2 regions of the Halobacillus sp. AWM4_238 genome follow, and region 2 is predicted to be linked to the other one. Evidence: riboswitches for the same ligand, from Rfam matches in the RefSeq annotation. Region 2 holds a riboswitch; the other holds the start of a gene.
The links. A riboswitch is a leader RNA that binds a small molecule or an ion and turns the genes downstream of it on or off. The one in region 2 is predicted to bind S-adenosylmethionine.
Positions count from the first base shown of each region.

Region 1: it holds a riboswitch for S-adenosylmethionine, as region 2 does, so the genes downstream of both, ACXACN_RS16350 (methionine biosynthesis PLP-dependent protein) here and ACXACN_RS11775 (acetyl-CoA C-acyltransferase) in region 2, are expected to answer to the same signal.

Region 1 covers NZ_JBSWSY010000002.1:3,274,441-3,277,652, reverse strand. The annotation lists gene ACXACN_RS16365 (DUF4385 domain-containing protein) at 1-221, shown strand, start outside; gene ACXACN_RS16360 (hypothetical protein) at 305-637, shown strand; gene ACXACN_RS16355 (hypothetical protein) at 692-1,081, shown strand; SAM riboswitch class I at 1,210-1,319, shown strand; gene ACXACN_RS16350 (methionine biosynthesis PLP-dependent protein) at 1,562-2,680, shown strand; gene metC (cystathionine beta-lyase) at 2,677-3,212, shown strand, end outside.
Region 2 covers NZ_JBSWSY010000002.1:2,313,016-2,316,227, forward strand. The annotation lists gene ACXACN_RS11770 (cell wall-binding repeat-containing protein) at 1-1,037, shown strand, start outside; SAM riboswitch class I at 1,314-1,418, shown strand; SAM riboswitch class I at 1,488-1,595, shown strand; gene ACXACN_RS11775 (acetyl-CoA C-acyltransferase) at 1,666-2,820, shown strand; gene ACXACN_RS11780 (acetoacetate--CoA ligase) at 2,841-3,212, shown strand, end outside.

The sequences.
Region 1 (3,212 bases), 960 kb from region 2:
ATATGGCACGGAAGTTTTTGCAGATGGGATACACGCGCTCGCGAAGGTACGCGAATTATAAGGGCGGGAAGAAGTATGACAAAAATGGTGAAGTGAACGATCGCGACATCGACGATGAGAAAGCAGCATCCGCTGAAATTTTCGAGAAAAAGTGGATCGAGGTCAGGGAGGATGAGGACTATTTAAAGAAAAAGAAAGCCCATCAAAAAGAATACGGATGAAACGTTGACATATTTGATCGTTGAACGTAGGATAACATTAACCCGAGTAAACAAATCGGATTAATGAACCTAGGGGTGTGCCCGTGAAAACTTACCCACTTCTTGTTAACCTGCTGTTCATGATGATCTCCTGGTCGATTGGGGTTTATGCCCTATCTGTCATTTACACTTCAACGATCATCATCCCCTTCTTCAATGATTTCATCTGGATCCGCGACTACAAAGGACTCCTCGGCTTAACGACGATCTTCACCGTCCTGACGATTCCTCTGCTAGCATTTTTATATAACAAACGTAAACAGATGTCGAATAAGAGAATATGGTACGGGCTGAATGGGGCCACACTCCTGCTATGGGTCGGTACGCTTGCTTTACAAGTCAAAACCGTCCTGTACAATTTAGGCATTTGTCATTAATAGACAGGACTTCCACCTTCTCTGTCGAACCATGGAGGGAGAGGAGGAATGGATGTGGACTTTCTAACCTTTTATGAAGAGTATAAACGGAGAGCTAGTCAACAAGATTTGGATCACTTAAAAAGAGTAACATCGCGAAACCTCGAAGCAAGAGAGATTCGTCACGGCGAACGGGTGGATTATTCTTATGAAGAGTCGATCGAAGGATGGGCTCAAGCTTTTGAACACTTCCAAAATCAAGACATGATATGGATCTACACCGATCATTCCATCACCCAGCTGGACGAAAACAAACAACTGGCTGCTTTTTGGGTTTCCATTCGCTTAAACGGTGAACTCTTGGAAACTTCCAACCTTTTCTTTGATACATTCGAAAAACAAGAGGGTAAATGGCAGCTTGTCCGCTCCTACATCGAAGCCGGAGTACAAAACCCTTCCATGTAAGCCTGCTTTTGAAAAAGGAGGCTTTATTCTTATTCGGGAAAAGTTTTCGGAAAATTCTTTCTAGCATATTGTCAAAACTTTCTGAGTAGTGTAGAGTAATCAGCAATTAGAAAAAATTACAATTGAATCTCTTATCAAGAGAGGCAGAGGGACTGGCCCGACGAAGCCTCAGCAACCACTGGTTCGACCAGAAAGGTGCTAACTCCAGCAAGTTGTTTTACAACTTGAAAGATAAGAAGAAGAGCCGTCCACACAAAAGTCTTCTTCTTCGAGAAGGCTTTTTTTATTTTTATTTTACAGAAATTAGGAAGACCCACTTTCAAGACTTTAGTTTGGGTGGAGCATAGCGGCGGGAGTGACTCGCTTTCCCGAACCACCATCCAAACATACAAACGTCTCGAAGTTACATCTTACACGAGAGGGAGTTACTGTTTAACCAGCGTTTATTTTGAACCAATAACTTATAAAGGATGTGGTGTTATGTGTCCACACAGGGATACGAAATTCGTTCAGACTGGAAACCAGCGGCATGAGCCTACCGGCGCGATTAACCCTCCCATTTACCTTTCCACCCCTTACCGCCATCCTGGTTTAGGGGAGTCGACGGGCTTTGATTATTCGAGGACCGGAAATCCCACCCGCCAAATTCTCGAGTCTTCCATCGCAGATATTGAAGGCGGAGATGCAGGTTTTGCGTTCAGCTCAGGGATGGCTGCGATCCAAACCGCGTTATCTCTTTTTAAGAAAGGCGATGAGATCATCGTTTCCGAAGATTTGTATGGCGGGACGTTCCGTTTGTTTGAACATATGGAAGAACGTTATGACCTCAGGTTCCATTATTGTGACAGCAACAACCTTGAACGGATCCACGACTACATCAATGAGCGGACGAAAGCCATCTACGTGGAAACACCGACAAATCCGCTGATGCATACAGCAGACATCAAGCAAATTTCAACGGTCGCGAAAGCTCATCACCTTCTGCTCCTTGTCGATAACACCCTGTACACTCCGGTGTTGCAGCAGCCGATTGCAGAAGGTGCAGATGTGGTCATTCACAGTGCTACGAAATATTTGGCCGGTCATAACGATGTCCTTGCCGGTATTCTTGTTAGCAAAGGAAAAGACGTAACGGAGAAGCTCGCTTTTCATCAAAATACATCGGGCGCTGTCCTTTCCCCTTTTGATTCATGGCTTGTCATGCGCGGAATGAAGACCCTCCCTCTCCGGATGCGTCAGCATGAAAACAATGCAAAATCCGTTGTTGCCTTTTTAGAAGAACATCCGCACGTGACAGATGTTTTCTATCCTGGTCAAGGTGGGATGGTTTCCTTCAAACTTCAATCCGAAGCTTGGATCGATCCATTCTTACGGAACTTGAAGTTAATCAGTTTTGCCGAAAGCCTTGGAGGTGTAGAGAGTTTCATCACCTATCCTGCAACTCAGACTCATGCAGATATTCCAGAAGAGACCCGGATCAGCTACGGCGTCTGTAACCGACTGCTTCGTTTCTCTGTCGGCGTCGAACATATCGATGATTTGATTCAAGACCTTGATTATACCCTCACCCAACTACCGAAGGAGGAATCTGTACGATGACCGATCATTCTTTGCAAACGCGATTGTTGCACAGTGATTATAAATTCGACCCGCATACAGGCGCTGTCAGTGTCCCCATTCAACAGGCATCCACCTTTCATCAGCAGGATTTCGACAACCCCGGGGACTACGACTACAGCCGATCCGGAAACCCGACCCGACGAGCTTTGGAGGAGACCATTGCCGGTCTTGAGAGCGGCACAAACGGCTTTGCTTTCGCTTCAGGGATGGCTGCCATTTCAACAGCCTTCATGCTGTTATCAAAAGGCGACCATGTCGTCATCACCCAGGACGTTTATGGAGGCACCTTCCGCATGATCCACGATGTGCTCATCAGATTTGGAATCGATCACACATTCGTTGATATGACGGACCTTCATGAGGTGGCGACGGCGATTCAGCCTAATACGAAACTTTTGTATATAGAAACGCCGTCCAATCCCACGCTTGAGATTACAGATATTCGTGCTGTCGCAAAGTTAGCGAAAGCGAACGATTGCTGGACATTCGTCGATAACACATTCATGACACC
Region 2 (3,212 bases):
CTGGCGAAGAAGTAGCAAGCTACTTTGAAGATAGTGATGAGTATGGATATGCGGGTGGTTTTACTGTGAATCCAGGGATCTATTACTTAGAGGCTTCCGATTCAGCTAACCTAAATAATGGGGAATCGTATATGCTGAGTTCTTTCATTTTTGAAGAGGAGCCATTCATCGATCGCATCTCTGGGGAAGACCGTTATCATACAGCAGCAGCAATCGCCGTACGTCGTAGCGGTGGGTATCCAAGCGAACATATCATACTGGCTACAGGAGCAGATTTTCCCGATGCCCTTGCAGGTGCACCACTTGCCTCCTACTATGATGCTCCCATCCTTTTGACTAGAAAAAACACTCTGCCACAGATTACGAAATCAACGATTGATGTGTTAGATGCTAAGTCTGTTACGATCCTTGGTGGTACGGGTGCTATTTCCAAAGAAGTAGAAAATGCCCTTTTGAAATTAGGATTGGATGTCGAAAGGATTTCAGGTTCTGATCGGTATGAGACTGCAACGGCCATTGCCGAAGTACTTCCGCCTAGTGAAGGAGCTGTGATCGCTTACGGAAGAAACTTTCCTGATGCCCTTTCCATTGCCCCAGTGGCCGGCATGAATATGATGCCGATCTTATTAACAGAAAAAAGTAAACTCCCTGATTCAACGAAACAAGCCATTAAAGATTACGACTTCACCTATGTCGTAGGTGGCGAAGGTGTTGTAGATCAAAAAGTTTTTGCTCAACTCCCAGATCCAGAACGTATTTCAGGAAAAAACAGATACAGCACATCCATTGCTATAGCTGAGCACTTCGAACTAGACCCAATGTTTGTGAACGTAGCTACTGGAGAGGATTTTGCTGACGCTCTTGCAGGAGCCGCTTACACATATGGTGAACCGTTACTGCTGACTCCTTCTGATTCCCTTGCCACAGAAGTGAAAGATTATTTCGTTAAGAACGAAACCTATTACTTTACTATTCTTGGTGGCAAGGCAGCTGTCAGCGAAAATGTTGAAGATGAGATTTTAGAGTTATTCGAATAAGAAAACTATAAAACATCCCCAAGCAGGCAATCATGCGCTTGGGGATGTTTTTTTGTGGGTAAAGGAAATCTCCTTCTAGAAGTTGGACAACGAAAGTCAGTGACCTACTCAAAAATCCTCATGACAAAGTCAACCTCAACACCATTGATACCAAAAGCTATGTCTATGCCCTCCTGAAGTACATAAATAATATAAATTTTCACACTTTTCTACAAAATCCATTGACACCCATCCTTTCCCTTGCTAACATGGCACTTAACCAAATAACGAAAGAACATCTTATCCAGAGAGGTGGAGGGACTGGCCCTGTGAAACCCGGCAACCGCTATATGTATAGCAAGGTGCCAAATCCTACTGAGTGAACGCTCAGGAAGATAAGAGATTTCCTGAATCTCTAAACCTCTCTATCTCATTGATAGAGAGGTTTTATATGTTCCAATTGAATAATGATTCTTATCCAGAGAGGCAGAGGGACTGGCCCGTTGACGCCCGGCAACCATCAAGCAACCGCTTGAAAAGGTGCTAATTCCTGCAGGAGATGATCCTGGAAGATAAGAAGAGCCAAGAGCCCTCTTCTTATTTTTGTGAAGAGGGCTCTGTCTATTTTAAAAAAGGAGTTGTTACATAGATGACTACCGTACTTCTAGATGGCATCCGTACCCCGTTCGGAAAGTGGAAAGGGGCCTTGAAAAAGAAATCCGCAACAGAACTTGGATCGCACGCGCTAAACGCTTTATTAGAGAAAAATCCGATAGCCAAACAAGCAGATGGTGTGCTGCTAGCCCAGGTGATACAGGCTGGGGGTGGCCAGAACCCTGCCAGGCAAGTCGCTTATAAGGCTGGGGTCGATATCGGTACACCTGCCATTACATTGAACAATGTTTGCTTAGGCGGAATCGCCACAATCGCGGATGCCTCTCGGAGACTGCAATATAACGAAGGAGAATTATATATCGTCGGTGGCTTCGACTCGATGACAAACGCTCCTCATACCGCTCCTGTACGCGCTTCTTCCGGACTTGGTCATAGCATGCTGAAAGACACCTTACTGAACGACGGTTTATGGTGCGCCTTGAGCGATGTGTCGATGGGAGCTCTTACCGATGAAAAAAACCGCTCCTTCGAAATCAGTCGAGAGGAACAGGATGAGTATGCTGCCCTTTCCCAACAACGAGCAGCGAACGCTCAGGAAAAAGGATGGTTCCAACCTGAAATCGCTCCTTTTTCTGGATTACTCGAGGAAGATGAGGGCATCCGCAAAGGAACGACAGTTGAAAAGTTATCCAGCCTCACCCCCGCCTTTTCCAACGAAGGCACGATTACAGCAGGCAATGCTTCACAGATGACGGACGGAGCCAGTGTGGGCATCGTCACCATAAAAGAAAAAGCTGAGTCAATCGGACAGAATCCGCTGGCAGAAATCATCGATTGGTCAGAGGTTGCAGGACCAGATGCCAGTTTGCAAACCAAACCATCGCAAGCGATTCAAAAACTTTTAGACAGACATCAATTGACGACAGAGGATATTGATTTGTTTGAAATCAATGAAGCCTTTGCCAGTGTCGTAATCGCCAGCTGCCGGGAGCTTGGCATCGATTATGACCGGATCAATGTCAACGGTGGAGCGATCGCTCTTGGTCACCCTTTAGGTGGCACAGGGTTCCGGCTCGTGTTGACCCTTGCCCATGAACTGAAACGTCGCGGCGGAGGTAAAGGCATCGCTTCCCTTTGCGGCGGGGGTGGACAGGGAATGGCTCTATTGATTGAAGTTCCTCATTCCTAAATCGAAAGGAGACGAATCCATTGACTACAACGACCACAGCTCAGCGCTCCCCTTACCTATGGGAGCCATCGAGCCAACGAATTGAACAATCCCATATTAAAGCTTTTGCTGAATATACCGAGCAGCCACTTTTCCCATATGAACGTTTCCACCGCTGGTCCGTTTCCCATCTCTCTGAGTTCTGGTCAGCCGTGTGGGATTACGCAGGGATCATCGGAGATAAGGGCGATCGTGTTTTTGTCCCCGGCCCTTCGATGCTAGATAGTACATGGTTTCCAGAAGCACGATTGAATTTCGCTGAAAACCTGCTGCGCGGTTCCCTTGACCGGGTAGTTGCCTATGAAGCGAATGAGGAAGGCGTTCAACGAAGCATTCATTTACAAGAGCTAAAA